Regions from separate parts of the Vogesella sp. LIG4 genome, predicted to be linked through region 3. Evidence: predicted binding sites of a transcription regulator. Region 3 holds the regulator's gene; each other region holds the start of a gene.
What was found. Region 3 encodes FNR, which switches genes on or off when oxygen is low (the NO sensors DNR and NnrR bind a similar motif). Its sites were predicted from a motif close to TTGATNNNNATCAA; they were not measured.
Positions count from the first base shown of each region.

Region 1: the regulator FNR is predicted to act here: its motif matches at 4,293-4,306, upstream of PSELUDRAFT_RS12145 (peptidase U32 family protein).
Region 2: the regulator FNR is predicted to act here: its motif matches at 4,902-4,915, upstream of PSELUDRAFT_RS07860 (NAD(P)H-dependent flavin oxidoreductase).

Region 1 covers NZ_LT607802.1:2,557,588-2,565,379, forward strand. Annotated here, with positions in the region: gene PSELUDRAFT_RS12120 (ABC transporter ATP-binding protein) at 1-606, shown strand, start outside; gene PSELUDRAFT_RS12125 (ABC transporter permease) at 612-1,481, shown strand; gene PSELUDRAFT_RS12130 (ABC transporter permease) at 1,492-2,349, shown strand; gene ugpQ (glycerophosphodiester phosphodiesterase) at 2,482-3,216, shown strand; gene PSELUDRAFT_RS12140 (bestrophin family protein) at 3,288-4,205, opposite strand; gene PSELUDRAFT_RS12145 (peptidase U32 family protein) at 4,365-5,363, shown strand; gene PSELUDRAFT_RS12150 (U32 family peptidase) at 5,369-6,274, shown strand; gene PSELUDRAFT_RS12155 (SCP2 domain-containing protein) at 6,261-6,695, shown strand; gene PSELUDRAFT_RS12160 (ankyrin repeat domain-containing protein) at 6,905-7,453, opposite strand; gene PSELUDRAFT_RS19385 (hypothetical protein) at 7,632-7,792, opposite strand, start outside.
Region 2 covers NZ_LT607802.1:1,668,209-1,676,000, forward strand. Annotated here, with positions in the region: gene PSELUDRAFT_RS07840 (FAD-binding oxidoreductase) at 1-988, opposite strand, end outside; gene PSELUDRAFT_RS07845 (hypothetical protein) at 1,013-1,357, opposite strand; gene PSELUDRAFT_RS07850 (glutathione S-transferase family protein) at 1,360-2,004, opposite strand; gene PSELUDRAFT_RS07855 (aldehyde dehydrogenase family protein) at 2,210-3,565, opposite strand; gene PSELUDRAFT_RS07860 (NAD(P)H-dependent flavin oxidoreductase) at 3,666-4,841, opposite strand; gene PSELUDRAFT_RS19995 (helix-turn-helix transcriptional regulator) at 4,985-5,656, opposite strand; gene PSELUDRAFT_RS19330 (hypothetical protein) at 5,750-5,908, shown strand; gene PSELUDRAFT_RS07870 (LysR family transcriptional regulator) at 6,051-7,019, shown strand; gene PSELUDRAFT_RS07875 (FAD-binding oxidoreductase) at 7,171-7,792, shown strand, end outside.
Region 3 covers NZ_LT607802.1:408,915-416,706, reverse strand. Annotated here, with positions in the region: gene PSELUDRAFT_RS01990 (inositol monophosphatase family protein) at 1-500, opposite strand, end outside; gene PSELUDRAFT_RS01985 (RNA methyltransferase) at 646-1,422, shown strand; gene PSELUDRAFT_RS01980 (DUF1853 family protein) at 1,520-2,476, shown strand; gene PSELUDRAFT_RS01975 (flavodoxin family protein) at 2,484-2,939, shown strand; gene fnr (fumarate/nitrate reduction transcriptional regulator Fnr) at 3,250-3,996, opposite strand; gene hemN (oxygen-independent coproporphyrinogen III oxidase) at 4,109-5,515, shown strand; gene PSELUDRAFT_RS01960 (Rrf2 family transcriptional regulator) at 5,585-6,031, opposite strand; gene hmpA (NO-inducible flavohemoprotein) at 6,089-7,303, opposite strand; gene PSELUDRAFT_RS01950 (hypothetical protein) at 7,480-7,740, opposite strand.

The DNA of each region.
Region 1 (7,792 bases), 2.0 Mb from region 3:
CTGCTGGACGAGCCGCTGGGCGCACTGGACCTCAAGCTGCGCGAACACATGAAGCTGGAGCTGAAGCAGCTGCAGCACGAGATCGGCACCACCTTCGTCTACATCACCCACGACCAGAGCGAGGCGCTGGTGATGTCCGACCAGGTGGCGGTAATGAACAAGGGCCGCTTCGAGCAGGTGGGCACGCCGCAGGAGCTGTACTACCGGCCGGCCAGTGCCTTCGTGGCGGGTTTTGTCGGCAACAGCAACCGGCTGGACGTGAACCTGTCCGGCGCCGGCGAGGGCGTGGCCGCCAGCGGCCTGCCGCTGAAGTTGGCCGCACAGCAGGGCGACAGCAGCGGCAGCCAGGCACTGTTCATTCGCCCGGAAACCATTGCGCTGTCGCGGCATGAGGCCGATGTGGCCGCCTTCGACAACCGCCTGCCGTGCCGGGTGGAAACGCTGTACTTCGACGGCGCCAATTCCACGGTGCAGGTGCGCGATGCCCGCTACGGCACGCCGCTGCACGTGGCGCTGCCGCACACCGGCCAGCATGCCGACCTGCAGCCGGGCGAGACGGTGTTCCTCGGCATCCGCGCCGAGCACGCCAAGGCCTTCCGGGAGTGAGCGCCATGAACGTACTGGCCCCGCGCCGTTTCGGCCTGTTCCTGCTGCTGGCGCCCGCCGTGCTGTGGCTGGCGCTGCTGATCCTGCTGCCGCATGTGGAAGTCGGCCTGCTGTCGTTCCGCGAGCGGGTAGGCCCCGGCGAATTCGCCCCCAGCCTCAAGCAGTACCTGACCTTTTTCGACGAGCCGCTGTACTGGCACACCTTCGTGCGCACCGCGCTGATGTCGGTGATCGTTACCGTGCTGGCACTGCTGCTGGCGTTTCCGGTGGCGTGGAGTATCGCCAAGGTGGCGCGCGGCCGGGTGCGCGCGCTGCAGATGGCCGGCATCCTGCTGCCGTTCTGGGCCAGCGAGCTGGTGCGCATGCTGGGCTGGCTGATCCTGCTGCGAGGCTCCGGGGTGGTGCCGCAGATCCTGTACCAGCTGGGGTTCACCGCCGAGCCGGTGGAACTGCTGTACCACGACGCCACCATTCTGGTGGGGCTGGTGTACAGCTCGCTGCTGTTCATGCTGGTGCCCTTGATCAACGCGCTGGAAACGCTGGACGACAGCCTGATCGAAGCCGCCTACGACCTGGGCGGCAACCGGCTGGACATCCTGCGCCGCATCGTGGTGCCGCATGCCGCGCCCGGCATTGCCGCCGGCTGCATCATGGTGTTCATGCTGACGCTGGGCAATTACCTGACGCCGGTGATCCTGGGTGGCAAGAACTCGATGTGGTTCACCGAGCAGATCTACACCCAGTTCATTACCCGTTTCAACTGGGAGCAGGGCTCGGCCTTCGCCTTCCTGTTGCTGGGGCTGTCGTCGATGCTGGTATGGCTGGGGCTGAAGCTCACCGGCCAGCGTTTTGCCGACTCCATGCGCCGTACCTGAGGAGCCTGACATGATTCCAAGCCTGCCGGACAACCGCTGGCTGCTGCGTGGCCGCAGCCTGTACCTGGCCGCGTTCTTCCTGTTCCTGCTGCTGCCCTTGTCGGTGGTGGCGGTGTTCGCCTTCAACAACTCGCTGTTTCCCACCCCGCCGTGGAAGGGCTTTACCCTGGACTGGTTCCTGGCGCACGGCAACGGCCGCACCGGCCTGCTGTTCGACGGCGAGCTGCTGGCCAGCATCTGGCACAGCTGCAAGGTGGCGGTGTGGGTGAGCCTGATCTCGGTGCTGCTGGGCACCAGCAACGCCTTCCTGCTGGAGCGTGCCGAGTTTCGCGGCAAGGGGCTGTTCTCCACGCTGATGCTGGTGCCGCTGGTGATTCCGGGGGTTATCCTCGGCATTTCCATCCTCGCCTTCGCCAGCCAGATCGCCAATTTCTTTGCCGACAACTGGGATATCGAGCTGGAATGGCTGCGCCCCGGCCTGCCGCTGGTGGTGATGGGGCAGGTGTCCTACATCATCACCATCGCCACGCTGACCATCGCCGCGCGGCTGAAGCGCTTCGACACCTCGCTGGAGGAGGCGGCGCTGAACCTGGGTGCCAGCCGCTGGGAGATCCTGCGAACCATCACCCTGCCGTACCTGAAGCCGGCCATCATCGGCAGCGGCGCGGTGGCCTTCCTGCTGTCGTTCGAGAACTTCAACACCACGCTGATGCTGGTGGGCAGCGACAGCCCGCTGACCATCCTGATGTACGGCCGCATGCGCGAGGGTGCCTCGCCGGTGCTGAACGCCGTGAGCCTGGGGCTGATGCTGGTGTCGGCGCTGGCGGTGGTGCTGCTGTACCTGCGCAAACCGAAACAGCCGGCCTGATGCTGGTGACACAGGGCGGGTTGAAGCAGCGCTTCATACCCGCGCGGGTATGGCTTTGCGGCCAACCTGCCCTACGATGTTTTGTCCGGCGCTATGCCGAAGTAGCCAGCCCGAACAAGATTGGAGAACAACATGCAAGACTGGCCTTACCCCTACCTGTTCGCCCACCGCGGTGGCGGCCGGCTGGCACCGGAGAACACCCTGGCCGGCATGGCCACCGCCGTGCAACACGGCTATGGCGCGGTGGAGTTCGACGTCAAGCTCAGCCACGACGGCGTGAGCTTCCTGCTGCACGACGACACCCTGCAGCGCACCAGCAACGGCAGCGGCCTGGCCGCGCAGTACGACATCGCCGCGTTGTCGCGGCTGGATGCCGGCAGCTGGTTCGCGCCGCGCTTTGCTGGCGAGCCGCTGCCCACCTTCGCCAGCATCGCCGCCTACTGCCGCGCGCACCGGCTGCTGGCCAATGTAGAGATCAAACCCTGCCCGGGGCGCGAGGCGGAAACCGGCCACGCGGTGGCCACGCTGGCCGCCGCGCTGTGGCAGGGCCACCCGGCGCCGCCGCTGCTGTCGTCGTTTGCCTGGGAGGCGCTGCTGGCGGCGCGTGACGCCGCGCCGCAGCTGCCGCGCGGCTGGCTGATCGAAGAACGCTGGCCGGAGGACTGGCCGGCGCGGCTGGCCGAGCTGCAGGCGGTGTCGCTGCACAGCGACCACCTGCTGCTGACTACAGAGCGGGTGGCGGCGGTACGCGCCGCCGGCTACCGTGTGCTGGCCTATACCGTGAACGACCCGGCACGCGCCGCCGAGCTGCGGCAGTGGGGGGTGGACGGCATCTTTACCGATGCGCTGGATGTGATCCAGCCCTAAGCGGGGGCCGGGAAAGCAAAAAGGTTGGCCGCATGCGGCCAACCTTTTTGCTTTGCTGCGGGAGCGGATGCTCAGTGCAGGTAGATGCCTTCCGGCCGTGGCGCTTCCACTTCCAGCGGCACGCCCTGGATCTCGCGCAGCGAGGCCTCGATATTGTGGCTCATGGCCGCCAGCGGCAGGTCATTGCCTTCCTTGCCGAACGGCTCTTCCAACTCGTCGCCCAGGGTATCCAGCGCCAGGAAGGTGTAGGCGACGAATACCGCGATCAGCGGGGTGAGCCAGCCGATGCTGGTGGTCAGGCCGATGGGTAGCAGCATGCAGTAGATGGTGACGGTGCGGTTCAGCAGCACGCGGTAGGTGAACGGAATCGGCGTGCCGCTGATGCGCTCGCAGCCGCCTTGTGCCTCCAGCAGCATGTCCATATTGCGATCCAGCATCTGCCATTGCCAGTCATTGATGCAGCCGTCGCGACGCATGTCGGCCAGCAGCTGCTGCAGCCAGGCGGCGACCAGCGCCGGCTTGTTGCGGCCGGCCAGTACCCGCTGGCGAACCTGTTCCGGCAGCAGCCGCTGCAGGTGCGGGCCGATGTCATCCTGGCGCAGGTGGCCCTTCAGCGCGTAGATGAAGGCGCACAGGCCGTCGATCAGCTGCGCGGTCTGCGGCGCGGCCGGCGCCAGCGCCAGGCTCTTGCCGGTAAGCTCGCGCCCGGCGATCAGCAGCGCACCCCACAGTTTGCGCGCTTCCCAGAAGCGGTCGTAGCTGGCCGAGTTGCGAAAACCCAGGAAGATGGCCAGCGACACCCCCAGCAGGGTGAAGATGTAGATGTTCAGCGACGACTGCGCGTGATGGCTCACCCACCACGGCGCGGTGAGGCAGGCCAACAGCGAGATGCACAGCACCAGCATCAGGCGGCTGAGAATGCGCGGTACGACAGAGCCGCGCCAGATGAATAGCAGGCTGAACCAGTGGTAGCGGGGGCGGACGATCATGATGGGGCAGGCGGGTGAACAGCTGCATATCATAGGCGTTATGCTGCATTGCAGTAAACGGTTGGCCGCACGCATGCGGATAAATGCTTGATTTGCGGCAATGGCGCACAGCGGCGGCTGGGCTAAGGTCTGTCCGTTTTGCTTGCAAGGATTTTCACCATGCCGCTTCCCGAACTGGTCTGCCCGGCGGGCAGCCTGCCTTCGCTCAAGGCCGCGGTCGACAATGGCGCCGACTGCGTGTACTTCGGCCTGAAGAACGACACCAATGCCCGCAACTTCGCCGGGCTGAATTTCGATGCCAACAGCGCTGCCGAGGGCATACGCTACGCCCGTGCCAAGGGCGTGAAGACGCTGCTGGCCATCAACACCTTCGCCCAGGAGGCCGACAGCGCGCGCTGGCAGCGTGCGGTGGACGAAGCCGCCGACCTGGGCGTGGATGCGGTGATCCTGGCCGACTTCGGCCTGATGGACTACGCCAGCCGCCGCCACCCGAACCTGCGCCTGCACCTGTCGGTGCAGGGCTCGGCCAGCAACTACGAGGCGGTCAACCTGGCGCAGCAGCTGTTCGGCGTGCAGCGCGCGGTGCTGCCGCGGGTGCTGACGCTGGCGCAGGTGGAGCAGGTCATCGCCCATACCTCGGTGGAGATCGAAGTGTTCGGCTTCGGCAGCCTGTGCGTGATGGTGGAAGGCCGTTGCCTGCTGTCCAGCTACGCCACCGGCCAGTCGCCCAACACCCACGGCGTGTGCTCGCCGGCGCGTTTCGTGCGCTGGGAGGAGGGTGCGCAAGGCATGGATGCGCGGCTGAACGGCATCCTGATCGACCGCTACGCACCGGACGAACCCAGCGGCTACCCCACGCTGTGCAAGGGCCGCTTCGAGGTGGAAGGCAGCACCGGCTACGCGCTGGAAGAGCCCACCAGCCTCAACGTACTGCCCCTGCTGCCGGAGATCCTGCGCATCGGCGTGGCCGCCATCAAGGTGGAAGGCCGCCAGCGCAGCCCGGCCTACGTGGCGCAGGTAACCCGCGTACTGCGCCAGGCGCTGGACAAGGCCGCGCAGGGTGGCCGCCACGCCGACCCGCTGGCCATGGCCACGCTGGGCAAACTCTCCGAGGGCCAGCAAGTGACGCTGGGCGCCTACAACCGACCATGGAAATGACTAACATGTCCCTACCGCTGCAATTGGTCCTGGGGCCGCTGCTGTATTTCTGGCCGCGCGACCAGGTAATGAACTTCTACGCCGAGGCCAGCAGCTGGCCGCTGCAACGGCTGTACCTGGGCGAGGTGGTGTGCTCGCGCCGTCAGCAGCTGCGCACCCAGGACTGGATCGCGCTGGCCGCCGACATCGCCGCCAGCGGCAAGCAGGCGGTGCTGTCCAGCCAGGCGCTGCTGGAAAGCGAATCCGACCTCAAGCGGCTGCGCAAGCTGATCGACAACGGCGCAGCGCTGGTGGAAGCCAACGACGCCGGCGCGGTGCACCTGTTGCAACAGCGCGGCCTGCCGTTCGTTGCCGGCCCGCACCTCAACATCTACAACAGCGACACCCTGCGGCTGTACCGCCGCCTGGGCGCGCAGCGCTGGGTACCGCCGGTGGAAATGCCGGGCGCCACCGTGCGCCTGATCGCCCAGGCCAATGCCGACATCGAAACCGAGGTGTTCGCCTGGGGCCGGCTGCCGCTGGCGTTCTCCTCGCGCTGCTTCACCGCGCGCCACTACCAGCTGAACAAGGACGACTGCCAGTTCCGCTGCCTGGAGCACCCGGACGGCATGACCCTGGCCACGCGCGAAGCGCAGGACTTCCTGGCCATCAACGGCATCCAGACCCAGTCCGCCGGGTGCCACAGCCTGCTGGGTGAAATCGCCGAGTTGCCGGCACGCGGCGTGCACGCGCTGCGCATCAGCCCGCAGCACCAGCAACTGGCGGCCGTGGTACAGGCTTTTGCCGACGCCATCGCCGGCGAGCAGCCGGAAACCGACCTGGCCACCCTGGCGCCGGGGCCGCTGGTGAACGGCTACTGGCACGGCGAGGCCGGCATCGTACTGAAGGAGGCCGCCCATGGCTGTGCCTGATCTGAAAGTACCGACCGCACTGGCGCGCGTACTGGGCAAACTGCCGGCCACCCCGCCGGTGTGGGGCATGGTGCGCATGCTCAACCTGTTGGCCGCACGCGGCGTACTGCCGGTGGACCACAGCCTGCTGGCCGGGCGCCAGTTCTGCATCCGCGTGCTGGATGCCGGCATCAGCCTGCACTTTGCCAGCGACGGCAGCCGCTTCGTCGGCAGCCGCGCCGACACACCGCACGACCTGCTGCTTGCGGCCAACCTGGCCGACTTTGCCCGCCTGATGCTGCGCGAAGAAGACCCGGACACCCTGTTCTTCAACCGCCGCTTGCGCATCGAAGGCGATACCGAACTGGGGCTGACGGTGAAAAACCTGCTGGACAGCGTGGACTGGCAGGACACGCCGCTGGCGCGCTTCATGGCGGTGTAGGGAGGGAAGGTTGGCCGCAACGGCCAACCTTTTGCAGCGGGGGCATAACCCCGCACTGGTGCTACAGCAAGGCTCCCCGGCCTTGCCGGCGCTGTTATCGGGGCGGCTGCGGCTGCCCCAATGCTTGTCCGGGTTTGCCCGGTGGCGCAGGGGGCGCTGGCAAACGCCAGCCTGCGTATTGCCGTTTGAATTACCCCACAACTTTTGGCTCAAGGCTTCTTCAATGTCGCATACATTGCGGCTCGACGTTGGGCAGGGAGCTTGCCGACATAGTTGAGAGGCTTTTGGCCATATTTGTCTTGTTCATCTAATGATGCTCCGTGAGCGACTAGATAGGCGGCAATGGCGGGGCTGGAGCCGAGTACGGCTGCCATCAACACGGTAATCTCGCTGGTGCGGGTGCTTGCATTCACGTCGGCACCTTTCGCAATCAAATCCTGAACAATCCCCAGTTCCTTGGCGGTTACCGCATAGAACAGCGGCGTCTTGCCATCGTAACCATCAACGTTGGGATCAGCACCGGCTTGCAGCAGCGCCTGCACCGCCGCGCGGTTACGGGCATCAATTGCGTAAACCAGTGGGGTCTTGGAAATGTTGTCCAGATCCTGATCGATATCACAATGATGCTGCTGCACATAAGTGGCGACAGCCGGGGCTGTCGCTTGGCGGATCAACTGCTGCCAGTCATTTTTGTCACAAGCTGCCAGCGCATATTGCGAGAGCAGTAGGGTGGTGGCAAGCACGAGTTTGGTGGTCATATGATTTTCGATTTGTAGCAATTTTGTTTAATTGCAGTGAAAATAGTAAATTATATTTTGGTGAAATTGATTGTTTGGGATCACCAAATGTTTGTGCAGTATGGCGCGATTATTTGGATGAGATGTTGAATTGGTGTTTGCCGGTCCTTACTACAGGCGGGGTAATAAGCACTTAATTTTATGGCTCAATATATGGCGAAAATCCTATGTTTTTTATGGCAGGACAGAGGGTATTGGCGATCGCTGATTCGTTTGTGCTGTTGGTTGTAATAATAGAAAATCCATTCGTGTCTGGTGCTGTAAGGTAAAACATGACTTTTTTGTTTTTTATTGCATATG
Region 2 (7,792 bases), 1.3 Mb from region 3:
TTTCCGACATGTCCTCGCGCAGCTGCCACAGCCGCACGCGCTCCGCCTCGCTGTGCGCCAGCACGCCGTCGCAAAGGTTGGCCGCATGCGCCAGCCAGCCCTCGAACGCCGCCTGCAGCGTGGCCGGCGCACCGCTGTCCGACAGTTCCACCAGCAGCGCCCACGGTGCAAAGAACGGCACCTTACCCGGCTGGTATTTGTCCAGCAGCCGCTGGCAGGCTTCCGACATCATTTCAAAGGTGGTGAGCCGGTCGCCAAAGGCGTTCTGCAGCGCGGTAAGGGTGGCGATGGCCTGCTCGGCACTGTCCACCGCCAGCATGGCGGTGGCGCGGGCGGTGGGCTGCGGGTAGAGCTTGAGCGTGGCGGCGGTGATCAGCCCCAGCTGGCCTTCGGCTCCGATGAACAGCTGCTTCACGTCCAGGCCGCTGGTGTCCTTGCGCAGGCTGGACAGCGCATCCAGCACCGTGCCGTCCGGCAGCACCACCTCCAGCCCCAGCGCCAGCTCGCGCATGGTGCCGTAGCGCAGCACCGCCAGCCCGCCGGCATTGGTGGCCAGGTTGCCGCCGATCTGGCAGCTGCCTTCCGACGCCAGCGACAGCGGGAACAGGCAGCCGGCATCCGCCGCCGCCTGCTGCACCGCCGCCAGCGTCATGCCGGCTTCCACGGTGATGGCGCGGCCCGCCACGTCCACCGCGCGCAGCCGGTTCAGCCGCCGCAGCGCAATCACCAGCTGGCGGCCGCTGCTGTCCGGCGTGGCGGCGCCGCAGGTGGAGGTATTGCCGCCCTGCGGCACGATGGCGAGGTGCTCCGCCGCGCACAGTTTGACCAGCGCCGCCACCTCGGCAGTGCTGGCCGGCAGCGCCACCGCCAGCGGGCGGCCGTGGTAGCGGCCGCGGTAGTCGGTGACGAAGGGCGCCACTTCGTGTTCGGCGGTGAGCAGGTTGGCCGCACCGACGATGGCGGCAAGGCGGGAGACGAGATCGGTCATCGCAGGGCTTTCACAGGGAAAGAGTCAATCGGCGGCATCATCCGCCGCTTGCGGCCAGGCTTCAACCGCCGCGTCGCAGCCGTGGCCTATTGCCAGGTAGCGCCGCGCCAGGCGGCCGAATGCCGGCAGCAGCGCGGCGGGCAGCCAGTGCAGATACTGCCGTGGCGCCGTCAGCAGGCCGCAGTGGTAGCGCGCGGCATCCGCCTGCCAGATGAGGGCGGGGCAGGGGCCGTGGCGGTGGCGCAGCAACAGCCGCGACAGCGGGCAGGGCGCACTGGCGCAGCACACGCCGCAGCCGTTGCACGGCGCGCCGAAGGCCGGCTTGGCCGGGGCCGCGCGCTGCAGCCAGATGCGCTGCGTGGCGGGCATGGCTAGTCGGCGGCTTCCGCTTCCGGCTCGGCGATATCCGGCGCCATCAGCGTGTCCGGGTGTTCCCAGCCGGGCTGGGCGGCGATGCGCGCCAGCCAGGCGGCGATATGCGGCCAAGCTTGCACATCGATGCCGGCATCGGCGGCCCACCACAGGTAGGCGCTGGCGGAGACGTCGACAATGCTGAAGCCGCTGGCCAGCAGGTAGTCCTGACCGGCGAGATGGCTGTTCAGGGTGTCCAGATCGTGCTGGCAGCGCGCCGCCAGCCAGTCCAGCACCGCCGGTGGCTGTGGCTCGAACTTGCGGGCAAAGCGCAGGTTGGGCAGCGACAGGCCGATGCGGTTGGCCTCCCAGCACAGCCATTCGCGGATTGCTTGCTTGTCGCCGGGGCGGCCGGCCAGCACGCCTTCGCTTTCCGCCAGCCACTGCAGGATGGCGTCCGACTGCACCATGGCCACGCCGTCCACCACCAGCGCCGGCACTTCGCTCCAGCGGCTGGCGGCACGAAACTCCTCCGGCCGCGCCTCGCGCGCGGTGGCCAGATCGACATGGCGGTATTCATGGGATACATCGCCCAGCACCAGCGCCAGGCGCACTTTGTAGCTGTGGCCGGAGTCGCGGTTGCCGTACAGGATCAGATTGCTCATGGTGAAAGGCCGTCGGGCTGCAAAACGGCGATGATACGGGGCGCGCCGGCTGGCGGCCAACTGTCTTGTGACGGCGGCATGGGCAGGCTTGCGGCCAACGTGTACTTCGTCACACGCAGGGTGGGCAAAGGCCATGGGCCATGCCCACCGGCGGGAGTCACTGGCGGGCACGCTACGCTTTGCCCACCCTGGCCTGGCCCGGTAGCTACTTCTGCCAGTAGGTCTTCACGTTGACGAATTCGTACAGGCCGAACTCGGACAGCTCGCGGCCGTAGCCGGAGGCTTTTACCCCACCGAAGGGCAGGCGCAGGTCGGAGCTGGTGTAGCGGTTGATGAACACCGCGCCGGCTTCGATGTCGCGGCCCAGTTGCCAGGCGCGTTCGGTATCGGCGCTGAAGATGGTGGCGCCGAGGCCGAACGGGGTGTCGTTGGCCAGGCGAATGGCGTCGGCTTCGTCGCGGGCGCGCAGGATGCTGGCTACCGGGCCGAACACTTCCTCGTGGTAGACGCGGCAAGCCGGGGTAACGTCGTCCAGTACCGTGGCGGGGTAGTAGAAGCCCACGCCGTGCGGCATCACGCCGCCACTGAGCAGGCGCGCGCCGTTGTGCGCCGCGTCCAGCACCTGGGCGTGCAGCGCCTCGCGCAGGTCGGCGCGGGTGAGCGGCGCCAGCGTGGTGGCGGTATCCGCCGGGTGGCCGGGCACCAGCGCCTGCACATGCGCCATGAAGGCTTCGATGAAGGCATCGGCCACCTGCGGCACCACGATCATGCGCTTGGCGGCGTTGCAGCTCTGGCCAGCGTCGCGAAAGCGCGAGTGCGCGGCCTCGGTGGCGGCGGTTTCCACGTCGGCATCGGCCAGTACGATGAAGGGGTTGCTGCCGCCCAGCTCCAGCACCGATTTTTTCAGGTGGCGCCCGGCCATGGCCGCCACCTGGCGGCCGGTGCCGGTGGAGCCGGTGAAGGCCACCGCGTCCACGCCGCGGATGGCGTCGTCCACCGCATCGTGGTTGATCCACGCCACGTCCAGCACGTCCAGCCCGGCATCTCGCACGATGTCCAGCAGCAGCGCGGTGCTCTGCGGCACCGACGGCGCCGGTTTCACCAGGCAGGCATTGCCGGCCATCAGCGCCGGCACCGCGAAGCGCAGCACCTGCCACACCGGGTAGTTCCACGGCATGATGGCCAGTACCAGACCCAGCGGCTCGAAGGCCACGCCGCTCTTGCTGGCGCCGGTGGCGATGTCCTGCGGCGCCAGCAGGCGCGGCGCCAGTTCGGCGTAGTAGCGGATCAGCTGTACCGATTTGTCGATCTCGGCCAGGCATTCGCGCAGCAGCTTGCCCACTTCCAGCGATACCAGTTCCGCCAGCGCGTGGCGCTGCGCCGCCAGGCGGTCGGCCAGCAGCAGCATGCGCTCGGTGCGAGCCACGGTATCCAGCCGCGACCAGCGGTGCTGCGCCTGGCGCAGGCCGGTGAGCAATGGTGGCAGGCAGTCGGCATCGAGGGCGGGGCGGGTGAAGACCACTTCGCCGGAGGCAGGGTTACAGCTGGTGAAGGCGTTCATGGCAGCAGGGGTAGCAGGGCAATGACAGTCGTTAGACTGTAACAAATGCGGCCAACCCTGACCATGCTGCAAGGTTGGCCGCAAGTAGCGCGGGGCCGGCTCAGGCGTTGAGATCCAGTGGCTGCTCGCCGCTGAGGAAGTAGCGAATGGTGTCCTGCACGCTCTTGATGGCATCGCCGAACGGCAGCGGTTCGCTGCCGCGGAAGAACAGCCCCTTGCTGACTTCGCCGCGGAAGGCGGCTGCCAGCTTGAGGTCGATGCAGAACTGGCCGACCTTGGCCAGGCCGTCGCGCAGGCCGCATACCGACAGGCAGTTCAGCGCCTGGGTGCAGCGTTGCGGGTCGGCGCGGGCTGCCGCTTGCAGCTTGTCCTCGCGCTTGAGGTAGCTTTTCAGGAACGGGGTGAGGATGCCGCGCGCCGGCAGGCCGGCCACCGACATGAATTCCACGATGTCTTCCTGTTTGGCCCCGGCCAGAGTGCGTTTGAAGTCGATGTGGGCATCGCCTTCCTCGGTCACCGCGAAGGCGGTGCCGATCTGCACGCCGCTGGCGCCGTATTCGCCCAGGTAGGTCTGCACTTTTTCATGGCTGTTCACGCCACCGGCCACGATCAGCGGAATGCGTTCGCGCTCCAGCCCCAGGCCGCGGAACAGCTCGAAGGTTTCCTCCAGCACGCGCTTGAAATCGAACTTGCCGTCGCTGACGCCGGCGATGCTGGCGGCGCCCAGGTGGCCGCCGGCATGGTTGGGATGCTCGATGACGATGGCGTCCGGCAGGCGGCCCTTTTTCATCCAGCGCTTGAGCACGATGCCGATGCCGCGCGATTCGGACAGGATGGGGATCAGCGCCACCTCCGGGTGGTCGGCGGTCATCTCCGGCAGGTCCAGCGGCAGGCCGGCGCCCATCACCACCGCGTGCGCGCCGGATTCGCAGGCCTGGCGCACCAGCGCGGCGTGGTCGTCCACCGCTTTCATCACGTTCACCGCCACCAGGCCGTGGCCGTCTGCGGCTGCCAGCGCGGCGCGCACTTCGCGGTCCAGCGCGATGCGGTTCAGGCGGTTGATGGCGTCCTGGCCCTGCAGGTTGGCCGCATCGGCCAGCAGGTCGTCGTGCAGGTGGCGCAGGTCCACGCTGGCAATGGTGCCCACGCCGCCCTGGCGCGCCACCGCGCCGGCCAGGCGCTTGGCGGAAATGCCCACCCCCATGCCGCCCTGCACGATGGGCAGCAGCTGGCGATCACGGATGATCAACGGGGAAAAAGTATGCGAGATGGTCATGCCGGTTCCAGCGTCAAAAAAGCAAAGGCAGGATTGTCGGCAGGGAAGGCGCACCCGGCGTTGACCGTGGTCAAGCGGGGCCGGATGAAAAACGGGGCGCCGTGCCTGGCACGGGCGCCCCGCTGGTGTGGCGGCCTGGCGTGTTAAGCCGCCAGGCCTTTCTGCAGTCCAAGCACGATGGCGTGGATGCGGTTGTTGGCGTCCAGCTTGCGGATGATGTTGGCCGCATGGAATTTCACCGTGCGCTCGCTGATGTCGAGAATGGTGGCGATTTCCCAGTTGGTCTTGCCGTGCATCATCCAGTAGAAGATGTCGCGTTCACGGTGCGACAGCGGGTTGCTGCCGCTGCTGGGCGCCGGGCTGATGCGCTGCAGCGCGCGGTGCAGGTGCGGCAGCAGGCTGCCCAGCATGCGCAGCTCGGCGCCGGGCAGGGTGCTGTCCACGCGCAGCTGCGTCAGGTGGCCGTCGTTGTGCAGCGACAGGCAGGCAACGGTCTCGCCGTTTTCCGCACCGAAGAACTGCACCTCGCTGCCCAGGCCCACGCCCTGGCAATCCGGCCCGTGGCTGAGTAGCGGCACGGTGCCGGCACAGAAGCGGCGCGGCGTGCCCAGCCAGCCCTGGTTGGCTACCGGGCCATGATGAATCTGCAGGGTGCCGGTACCACTCTCCTCGGCCAGGCTGTCCAGGTAGCATTGCAGCTGCTGTTCAGAATCCAGTTGCGGCAAGGTGTGGAACCATTGCAGCAAGGTAGTCAACTGTGTGTGCGTCAAGCCGTTGGAGACATGGCCACAGGCAAACGGAATACCCTTTGTCACCTGGCTCTCCTCTGTATGGTTATTTTGAACAGCTATCTTAGCGAAGCAATGTGGGCGTCCCAACGGAATTTCTTCATTGCATGAGTTTTTTGCATGGATGCCATCGCAGATTATCGGGGCTCAACACAAAACAAGGCTGGCAGCGGGAACTTGTTGTTGCAAAACGGCATCACTTTGCAAACTGGCCGGAAGGCCGGTAAATCAGCAAATCTGTCCTATGTGTCATTTACGCTGCTGGCATTTATCAGCTGATCCTTAAATATCTTTAAGCAATGCTTTTTTTCACTTATATTTGACAGAGAAGTTGTAAATTGCATCCGCTTTTGTGTATGACACGTTTTCAAATGGCGTGCACAAGGCGCACTGCCTTACCTCTGTTACGAGATCAACCCTGATGGATACTTTAAAAGCCCTGATGGTCTTCATGACCACTGCCGAGAACGGCAGCTTTTCCGATGCTGCCCGCAAGCTTGGGGTGTCGCCGGCGGCCGTCAGCCAAAGCATTGCCCGCCTGGAGCAGGAACTGGAAGTGCGGCTGTTCAATCGCACCACCCGCCAGCTCACCCTTACCGAGGACGGCCGCCGCTTCTACGCGCAGTGCCGCGGCCCGGTAAACAATCTTGATTCCGCCATCCAGCAACTGAAGGCCAGCCGCGATGAACCGGCCGGCCATCTGCGCATCAGCCTGCCCAATGCCTTTGGCCGCCGCTTCATCCTGCCGCTGATGGAGGAGTTCTGCTCCCGCTTCCCGAAGATCCGCGTGTTCTTCGGCATGGACGACCACTTCAGCGACCTGATCGAGGACGGCTACGACGTGGGCGTGCGCGTGGGCATGATGCCGGACAGCCGCATGGTGGCGCGCCACCTGGCGCACATTCCGCAGTATGTAGTGGCTGCGCCGGGCTACTGGGACGAGCACGGCAAGCCGCGCAACCCGGAAGAGCTGTCGGCACACGACTGCATCAACTTCCAGTTCCCCACCTCCGGCCGCCTGTACAAGTGGGAATTCGAGCGTAGCGGCGAGCGCATTCCGCTGGAAGTGTCCGGCACCTACACCGTGAACGATGTGGATGCGGTGATCGAACTGGCGCGCCTGGGCCTGGGCGTGGCGCAGCTGCCGGCGCACGAGGTGCTGGCCGATGTGCGTGCCGGCCGGCTGGAGGCGGTGCTCACCGACTTCGTATCGATGGAACGTTCCATCTATATCTGCTTCCCGCATCGCGACCACATTGCACCGCGTACCCGCGTGTTCGTGGATTTCGTGCTGGAAAAACTGCTGGAACACCCGGATATCGTCGGCGATCTGCCCGGCGTGGACCTGTCCGCCAAGCGCGCGGCGCTGGGTGATTCGCACGAAGTGTAAGCGAGAGCAATCGCACACGCCCGGCTTGCCGGGCTTTTTTTTGTCTGCTATGTTTAACATATTAGACGTAAGGCGGCATTTATTGCATAATGATTCAACACAAGCCGCCGTGCTGCACTGCAATGTTTAAGAAATAATACGAGGAGCTGTCATGAACCAGACCATCGACCACACCGGGTCCTACTACGCGTATTCGGCCAACCCGTCGCCGGAACGCCCGGCGCTGCGTGGCAGCCTGCGTGCCGATGTCTGCGTGATCGGCGCCGGCTACACCGGTATTTCCACCGCGCTGCACCTGGCCGAAGCCGGCTTCAAGGTCGTGGTGCTGGAAGCCGCCCGCGTGGGCTGGGGCGCATCCGGCCGCAACGGCGGCCAGATCGTCAACAGCTATAGCCGCGATATCGATGTGATCGAAGCCCGCCACGGTGCCGAGGCCGCCCGCAAACTGGGTGCCATGGCCTTCGAAGGTGGCAAGATCATCCGCGAACGCATCGCAAAATACGATATCCAGTGTGATCTGAAAGACGGCAACGTATTTGCCGCCTTCACCCAGAAGCAGCTGGACGAAATGGCGGCCAAGAAGGCGCTGTGGGAGCGCTACGGCCACACCGGCCTCAAGCTGATCGACCGGGCCGGCATGAAGAACATCGTGTCCAGCGACCAGTACGCCGGCGCGCTGCTGGATACCTGGGGCGGCCACATCCACCCGCTGAACCTGGCGCTGGGCGAAGCTGCTGCCTTCGAATCGCTGGGTGGCCAGATTTTTGAACAGT
Region 3 (7,792 bases):
GTGTCCAGCATGCTCTGGTCTACTACCGGGAAGCCGGTGGAGATCAGGCATTCGTTCATGTTGATGCGCTTGGATACGCGGATGCGGCGGTCGTTCAGGAACGAGCCCACGCCACGGCTGGCGGTGAACAGATCGTTGCGGTTCGGGTCATACACCACGCCCTGCTGGATCTGGCCCTTGTGTGCCAGCGCGATGGAGATGCAGTACTGCGGGTGGCCGTGAATGAAGTTGGTGGTGCCGTCCAGCGGATCGATGATCCACTCGTATTCGGCGGCGCCAAGGCCGGAAGCGCCGGACTCTTCTGCTAGAATCCCGTGCTTCGGATACGCATCCAGAATGACCTCAATGATCGCCTGTTCGGCAGCACGGTCCACTTCGGAAACGAAGTCGTTGTGCTTTTTGTTTTCGACGCGAATGGTGTCCAGGTTCAGCGATGCGCGCTGGATCACATTGGCGGCACGGCGAGCGGCTTTTACCGCGACATTGAGCATAGGATGCATTGACGGCCTCACAATAGGAAATAGGCAATCGTTGTCCGCCTTGCGGCCAACGCCTGCCGTAAACTGTCTGGGTTAAGGAGCGACAAAACCCCGCCGCGGTGGCGGGCGTTTCGGAAAGACCCGCGATTCTACGCAAAAACACCCAATGAATAAACCCCAAGTACCTGATTTTTTGAAGAACATTCGCGTCGTGCTGGCGCGTCCCAACCACCCGGGCAATATCGGTTCGGCGGCGCGGGCGATGAAAACCATGGGCCTCACCCGGCTGTACCTGGTGGAGCCCAAGGTGTTCCCGTCCGAGGAGGCCGACACCCTGGCTTCCGGTGCGGTGGACGTGCTGCAGACTGCCATCGTGGTGCCCACGCTGGCCGCGGCGCTGGCCGACGTGACCGTGGCCTGCGCGCTGACCAGCCGCCGCCGCGAACTCACCACGCCGCTGTCCACCCCGCGCGAAACCACGCCGGAGCTGATCGCCCGCGCGCGTGAAGGCGAGCAGGTGGCGCTGGTGTTCGGCAACGAGACCTTCGGCCTGTCCATCGAGGAAGTGGAGCAGTGCAACCGGCTGGTGACCATTCCCGGCAACCCGGACTACTTCTCGCTCAACCTCGCCATGGCGGTGCAGGTGATGACCTACGAGCTGTTCAGCCACACCGGCTTCACCGTCGACTACCTGAAGCCGGACGGCAACAGCGCCACCCAGGGCGAGGTGGACGGCATGGTGGACCACCTGGACGCCACGCTGGAAGACATCGGCTACTACCGCCGCCGCAACAGCGAACGCATGATCCGCCGCCTGCGCACCATGTTCCATCGCGCCGGCCTGCTGCGCGAGGAGATCGACATCCTGCGCGGCTTCTACAAGCAGGCGCAGCGTCTGGCCGGCAAGGAGCAGGGCGGCGACGGGGGCGACAGCGCATCATGAACAGGGTACCTCGAGAAACCCGGATTTCTAAGCGAGACAAGGCGCGAATGAACAATTCCGACGCAGCATATGCTTGATATGTAAGGAGGAATTTTTTATGAGCAACGCAGGATCGCGACGAAAGCTGGCGTTTTCCGAGGTGCCCGACTATCGCCACCGGCTGGCCGAACCTTACACGGCACTGCGCTGCCAGCCGGTGCGCGATCTTGCTTTCCTGCTCACCGCCGCGGCGCCGTGGCATAGCGGCGCCGAAATCGACTGCGCGCGCCTGCTGGGGCCGCAAGGTTGGCCGCAGCTCACGGCGCTGGATGCCGCACCGCAGCCGCTGCTGGACTGGCTGGCGGCGCGGCCCACGCGGCGGCTGGGCGTGTATGCCGAGCAGCTGCTGGCGTTCTGGTTCACCCATGCGAGCCACATCGATTGCGTGGCGGCCAACCTGCCGCTGGCCGAGCACGGCCGCAGCGTCGGCGAATTCGACTTCCTGCTGCGTGTCGATGGCCAGCCGCTGCACCTGGAGGCCGCCAGCAAGTTCTACCTGCAACTGGATGATGCCGGTGGCGAGCTGGTCGGCCCCAGTCTGCGCGATGCCTGGCCGCTGAAATACCGCAAGCTCGCCAGCCAGCTGGCGCTGAGCTGTCACCCGGCGGCGCAGCTGCCCGCCGGTTTTGCCGGCTGCCCGGCCTACAGCCGCCTTACCGGCTGGCTGTTCTACCCGGGGGCACCGCGGCCGCAATTCCCGTGCAATAGCGACGCCTGCTGCGGCTGGTGGCGGCATTTGTCCGCGGCCTGGCCGCAGCACAGTGCCGACAGCCGCTGGCTGCTGCTGCCGCGGCTGAGCTGGCTGGCGCCGGCGCGCGCCGCCGCCGAGGCGGTGCTGACCCTGCCGCAGCTGCGCGCGGTACTGGCCGAGGCCGACGGTGCGCGGCTGGTGGCCGAACTGGTGCCGGGCGCGGATGGCGACTGGCACGAAATCGCCCGCGGCTTCGTGGTGCGCGATGACTGGCCGCTGCCCGGCATGCTGGTCGAACTGCAGCGCACGCTGGCCGCCTCGTGAGCGCGGCATGAAAACCCTGCTGTTCGTCTACGCCAGCCAGAGCGGCCACACCCACGCGCTGGTGACGGCTGCCGCCGCGGCGGCCGGTGGCGAGGACAATGTGGCGGTGCGGGTGCTGCCGGCACTGCAGGCCGGTATCGACGACCTGCTGGCCTGCCAGGCGCTGGTGCTGGCCACGCCGGAGAACTTCGGCTACATGGCCGGTGCGCTGAAGGATTTTCTCGACCGCACCTTCTACCCGGCGCAGGGCAAGGTGGAGGGACTGCCGTACGCGGTGATCATCAGTGCCGGCAACGACGGCCAGGGTGCACTCACCGCCATTCGCCGCATCGCCAGCGGCTACCCGCTGCACGAGGCATTGCCACCCTTGCTGGTGAAGGGGGAGGTGACGCCGCAGGTGCTGGCGGAGGCCGCCGAACTGGGCGCCACGCTGGCGGCGGCGTTGTCGATAGGCATGCTGTAGGGCGGCAGCCTCACGAGGTGTTCCACCGCCATGCGGCCAACCTTGTGCGGAGCTGTTTTGCCGGTGCTGCCATGGGTTTTGGGCGTGCCACAACGTTGGCCGCAAGCTTGTAGGGCGGGTAGAAGCAACGCTTCATACCCGCGTGCAGCGTTCCCATCGCGCGGGTATGGCCTGCGGCCAACCCGCCCTACGGCAGGTTTCACCCGACAATTCCATTGCATAGGCCGGATTACGTTTTCTCCTCCCCCGCAAGTCCGCCCAAAACAAAACGCCCCGCATCGGCGGGGCGTTGGATCTGCACGGCTGGCGCTCAGCGCAGGGTGTTGGCCTGCGCGCAGCCGGCCACCAGTGCCTTCAGTTCTTCCGGCTGCAGTACCTGGATGTGCTTGTGGTCCACTTTCAGCCAGCCCTGCTGCTGGAACTTGGACAGCGTGCGGCTGACGGTTTCCAGTTTCAGGCCCAGGAAGCTGCCGATTTCCTCGCGGCTCATGCGCAGGATGAAGTCGAAAGCGGCAAAGCCGCGTGCCGACAGACGCTGCGACAGGTTGAGCAGGAAGGCGGCCAGGCGCTCTTCGGCTTTCATATTGCCCAGCAGCAGCATTACCGACTGGTCGCGCACGATCTCGCGGCTCATCAGGCGGAAGAAATGGTGCTGCAGGCTGGGAATGTCGCGGCCCAGGGTCTCCATGCGGTTGAACGGCAGCTCGCACACCTCGCTGTCTTCCAGCGCAATGGCGTCGCAGCCGTGCTGGCTGGTGGAGATGCCGTCCAGGCCCATCAGCTCGCCGGACATCTGGAAGCCGGTTACCTGCTCGCGGCCGTCCTGGCTGGAGACGCAGGTTTTGAAGAAGCCGGTACGCACGGCATATAGCGAACGGAAGCCCTCGCCGGAGTGAAACAGGTACTCGCCACGCTTCAGGCGGCGGCTCTGGCGGATCACCGCATCAAGCTGGGCCATTTCTTCGCGGTTGAGGCCAACCGGCAGGCAGAGTTCACGCAGACTGCAATTGGAGCACGACACTTTCAGCGTGTGCAGGGTGGGGGATTGCTCGGTCATGGTTTCCGGATTCGCAAGGCTGGAGGCTTGACTTGACGCGTGTCAAAGCGCGGCAAGTGTCAATTAGCGCAAATTTACCAGCCCACCACCAGTTTTCCAAGCAAGAACAGCTATGACACCCACCACACCGTTTATGCCGACCCAGTGTATTTTCGATCGGGAGCTTATCGAAAAGCTTGAAGGTTCCGGCCCGCGCTACACTTCCTACCCGACTGCAGACCGTTTTCATGGCGGTTTCGGCGTGAAGGATTACGAACACTGGTTGCAGCAGCACGCCATCGGCGCCAGCCACCGGCCGATCTCGCTGTACGTGCACGTGCCGTTCTGCAACACCATCTGCTACTACTGCGGCTGCAACAAGATCATCACCAAGGACAAGAGCCGCGCCGACCAGTACCTGGATTACCTGGAAAAGGAAATTGCGCTGGTGGCGGGGCGCCTGGGCTACCGCGAGAAGGTGATCCAGCTGCATTTTGGCGGCGGCACGCCCACCTTCCTGTCCGACGAGCAGCTCAGCCGGGTGATGGCGGTGATCAACAAGTATTTCGAGCTGCTGCCTGACGGCGAGTTTTCCATCGAGATAGACCCGCGCAAGGTTGGCCGCGACACCGTGCTGCACCTGGGCCGGCTGGGCTTCAACCGCATGAGCGTGGGCATCCAGGATTTCGACCCGGCGGTGCAACAGGCGGTGAACCGCATCCAGAGCGAGGAAGAAACCCTCACCGTGATCGACGCCGCGCGCGAGGCCGGCTTCAAGTCGGTGAGCGTGGACCTGATCTACGGCCTGCCGCTGCAGAACGCCGAGTCGGTGCGCCGCACCGTGGACAAGGTGGTGGCGATGAACCCGGACCGCATCGCGCTGTACAACTACGCGCACCTGCCCAGCGTGTTCATGCCGCAGCGTCGCATCAACGAGGCCGATCTGCCCAGCGCCGCGCACAAGCTGGATATCCTGCAGCACTCGGTGCAGCAGCTTACCGATGCCGGCTACGTGTTCATCGGTATGGACCACTTTGCCAAGCCGGATGACGAGCTGACCCGCGCGCTGCAGCAGGGCCGTTTGCAGCGCAACTTCCAGGGCTACTCCACCCACGCCGACTGCGACATGATCGGCCTGGGCGTGTCGTCCATCGGCAAGGTCGGCCCGTGCTATTCGCAGAACGAGAAGGACATTGATGCCTACTACGCGGCGCTGGATGCCGGCCACCTGCCGGTGCTGCGCGGCATGACGCTGACCCAGGACGATATCCTGCGTCGCAGCGTGATCCAGTCGCTGATGTGCCGCTTCTCGCTGTCGGTGGAGGCGATCGAGGAAACCTTCGGCATCAATTTCGCCAATTACTTTGCCGACGAGCTGCCGCTGATCCGCGAGTTCCAGCACATGGGCCTGCTGACCTTCGACGGTGATTTCCTGATGGTGGCGCCCAAGGGCCGCTTCCTGATCCGCAACATCGCCATGGTGTTCGACCGCCACCTGCGCGAGCGCGAGACCAAGGCGCGCTACTCCAAGACCATCTGAGCGCCTTGCGCCAGTAAAAAAGCCCGGCAGTTGCCGGGCTTTTTGTGTTTCTGGGATTGGCCGCAGGGCTCAGACGCGTGCCTGTAGCCCCATGCGATGCAGCACCACCAGCGCCTCGGCGGTGGGGCTGGCCACCACGTCGGCCAGGGTGTAGCGGTCCAGCACGGCAAAGAATGCCCGCAGCGCTTCGTCCAGTACGCCCTTGAGGCGGCAGCGCCCGCGCAGGAAGCACGGCGGCTCGGCGCAGTCGATCAGGTCGCCGATGTCTTCCAGCGTGCGGATCACCTCGCCCAGCCGGTACTGACTGGCCGCGCGTGCCAGCGCCAGGCCGCCACCCTTGCCCCGGCTGGTGGCCAGCCAGCCCTGTTGCGCCATGAAGTGCACCACCTTCACCAGGTGATTGCGCGAGGCGGAAAACTGCTCGGCGATTTCGCCGATGGTTACCGGGGTATCGCGCGGCTCGCTCAGGTACATCAGTACCCGCAGGCCGAGGTCGGTGAAATGCGTAAGTTGCATGGCTGCTGTGGTCTAGGGCAAAGGTAGGAGCATACGCCGCCTGCGCCGTCCGCTCAATTACAGGCCGGCGCCGCCGGTGCCGAAGGCCTCGGCATGGATGCGCGCAGCGTCCACGCCCAGGGCCAGCAGCGCCTGCTTCTGCTGCTGCATGAAGGGCAGCGGGCCGCACAGGTAGTAGTCGGCATCGGGCAGCACGGCATCGGCGGCAACGGTGTTCAGTGCCATGCGGCCAACTTGCTGGTAGTCGCGGCCGGATACGTCCCCGGCACGCGGGAACTCGTACCAGGTGTGCGCCTGCAGCTGCGGGTATTCGCGGCTCCAGTTGTCCAGCTGCTGGCGGAAGGCGTGCACGCCGCCATGGCGACAGGCATGCAGGAAGCGGATGCTGCGCGGGCTGTCCTGTTGCAGCAGCTGTTCCAGCATGGACAGCATCGGGGTGATGCCGACGCCGGCGCTGATCAGTACCACCGGGCCGCTGCGCTCTTCATGAAGGAAGAAGTCGCCCAGCGGCGGTGCCACGTCCAGCAGGTCGCCCACGTTCACCGCATCATGCAGCTGGTTGGATACCATGCCGGCCGGGGTGTCGTTGCCGGCTTCGCGCTTCACCGAGATACGCAGCGCGCTGCCGCCGGGTGCGGCCGACAGGCTGTACTGGCGTGGCTGCATCATGCCCAGTTGCGGCACCGGCAGGCGTACCGACAGGTACTGGCCCGGGCGGTACTGCGGCAGCGGGCCGCCATCGGCCGGCTGCAGGTAGAAGGAGGTGATCTCTTCGCTTTCCACCACCTTGCGGCCAACCTTGAAACCGCGCCAGCCGCTCCAGCCGCCTGGCTGGTTGGCGGACTGCTGGTACAGCTTGCCTTCTTCGGCGATCAGGATGTCGGCCAGCTGGCCGTAGGCGGCGGCCCAGGCGGCGATCAGTTCGTCGCTGGCGGCATCGCCCAGCACTTCACGGATGGACGCCAGCAGGTGGCCACCAACAATCGGGTAGTGCTCGGCGCGAATGCCCAGGCTGGCGTGCTTGTTGGCTACCAGCGCCAGTACTGGTGCCAGTACCGACGGGTCGTCGATGTGCTCGGCGTAGGCGGCTACCGCCATGGCCAGCGCCTGCTGTTGACTGCCGGCCTGCTGGTGGCCCTGGTTGAAGATCTGCTTCAGTTCCGGGTTGTGCTGGAACATGCGGGCGTAGAAGTGGCGGGTGAGGGTAACGCCGTGCTCTTTCAGTACCGGGGCGGTGGCTTTGACCAGTTGGCGGGTGGCTGCATCCAGCATGTGTGCTTCCTTTTAAGATGTGTGTTTAATACATTTTTTAAGTCGCCAGCGCCCGTTCAGGGCCGCCCGCTACCCGGCCGTGATGGTTCGGCATGGGCTGCTGGCTGCGGTGCAAATAAAGATGTGCAAACTATACATGTTCAAAGTGGCACTGTCACGACGGATGTGGGAACGGCTCAGCAGGGGGCGGGCAAGTGTGTCACACAGCGCGACAGGCATGAAAAAACCGGGCCGCAGCCCGGTTGTTCGTTGCTGTCCGCCTCCTGTGTGCCGTCGGCGGCGGTGTGCCAGTGTGTTTCCTGGTACCAGTCGTCCAGCTCGGCCAGCAGTGCCTGCTTGTGGCCAAAGCGCAGGCCGGAGGCGCCGCGTTGGTGGGCGCCGCCCTTTTTCATCTGCGGTGCGTGCGCAAACGGGTTGCGCGGTTTCAGTGTCTGCATGGGTTCTCCCCTGTGGATAAGGCTTGCGGCCAACCCTGGGGTTGGCCGCAGC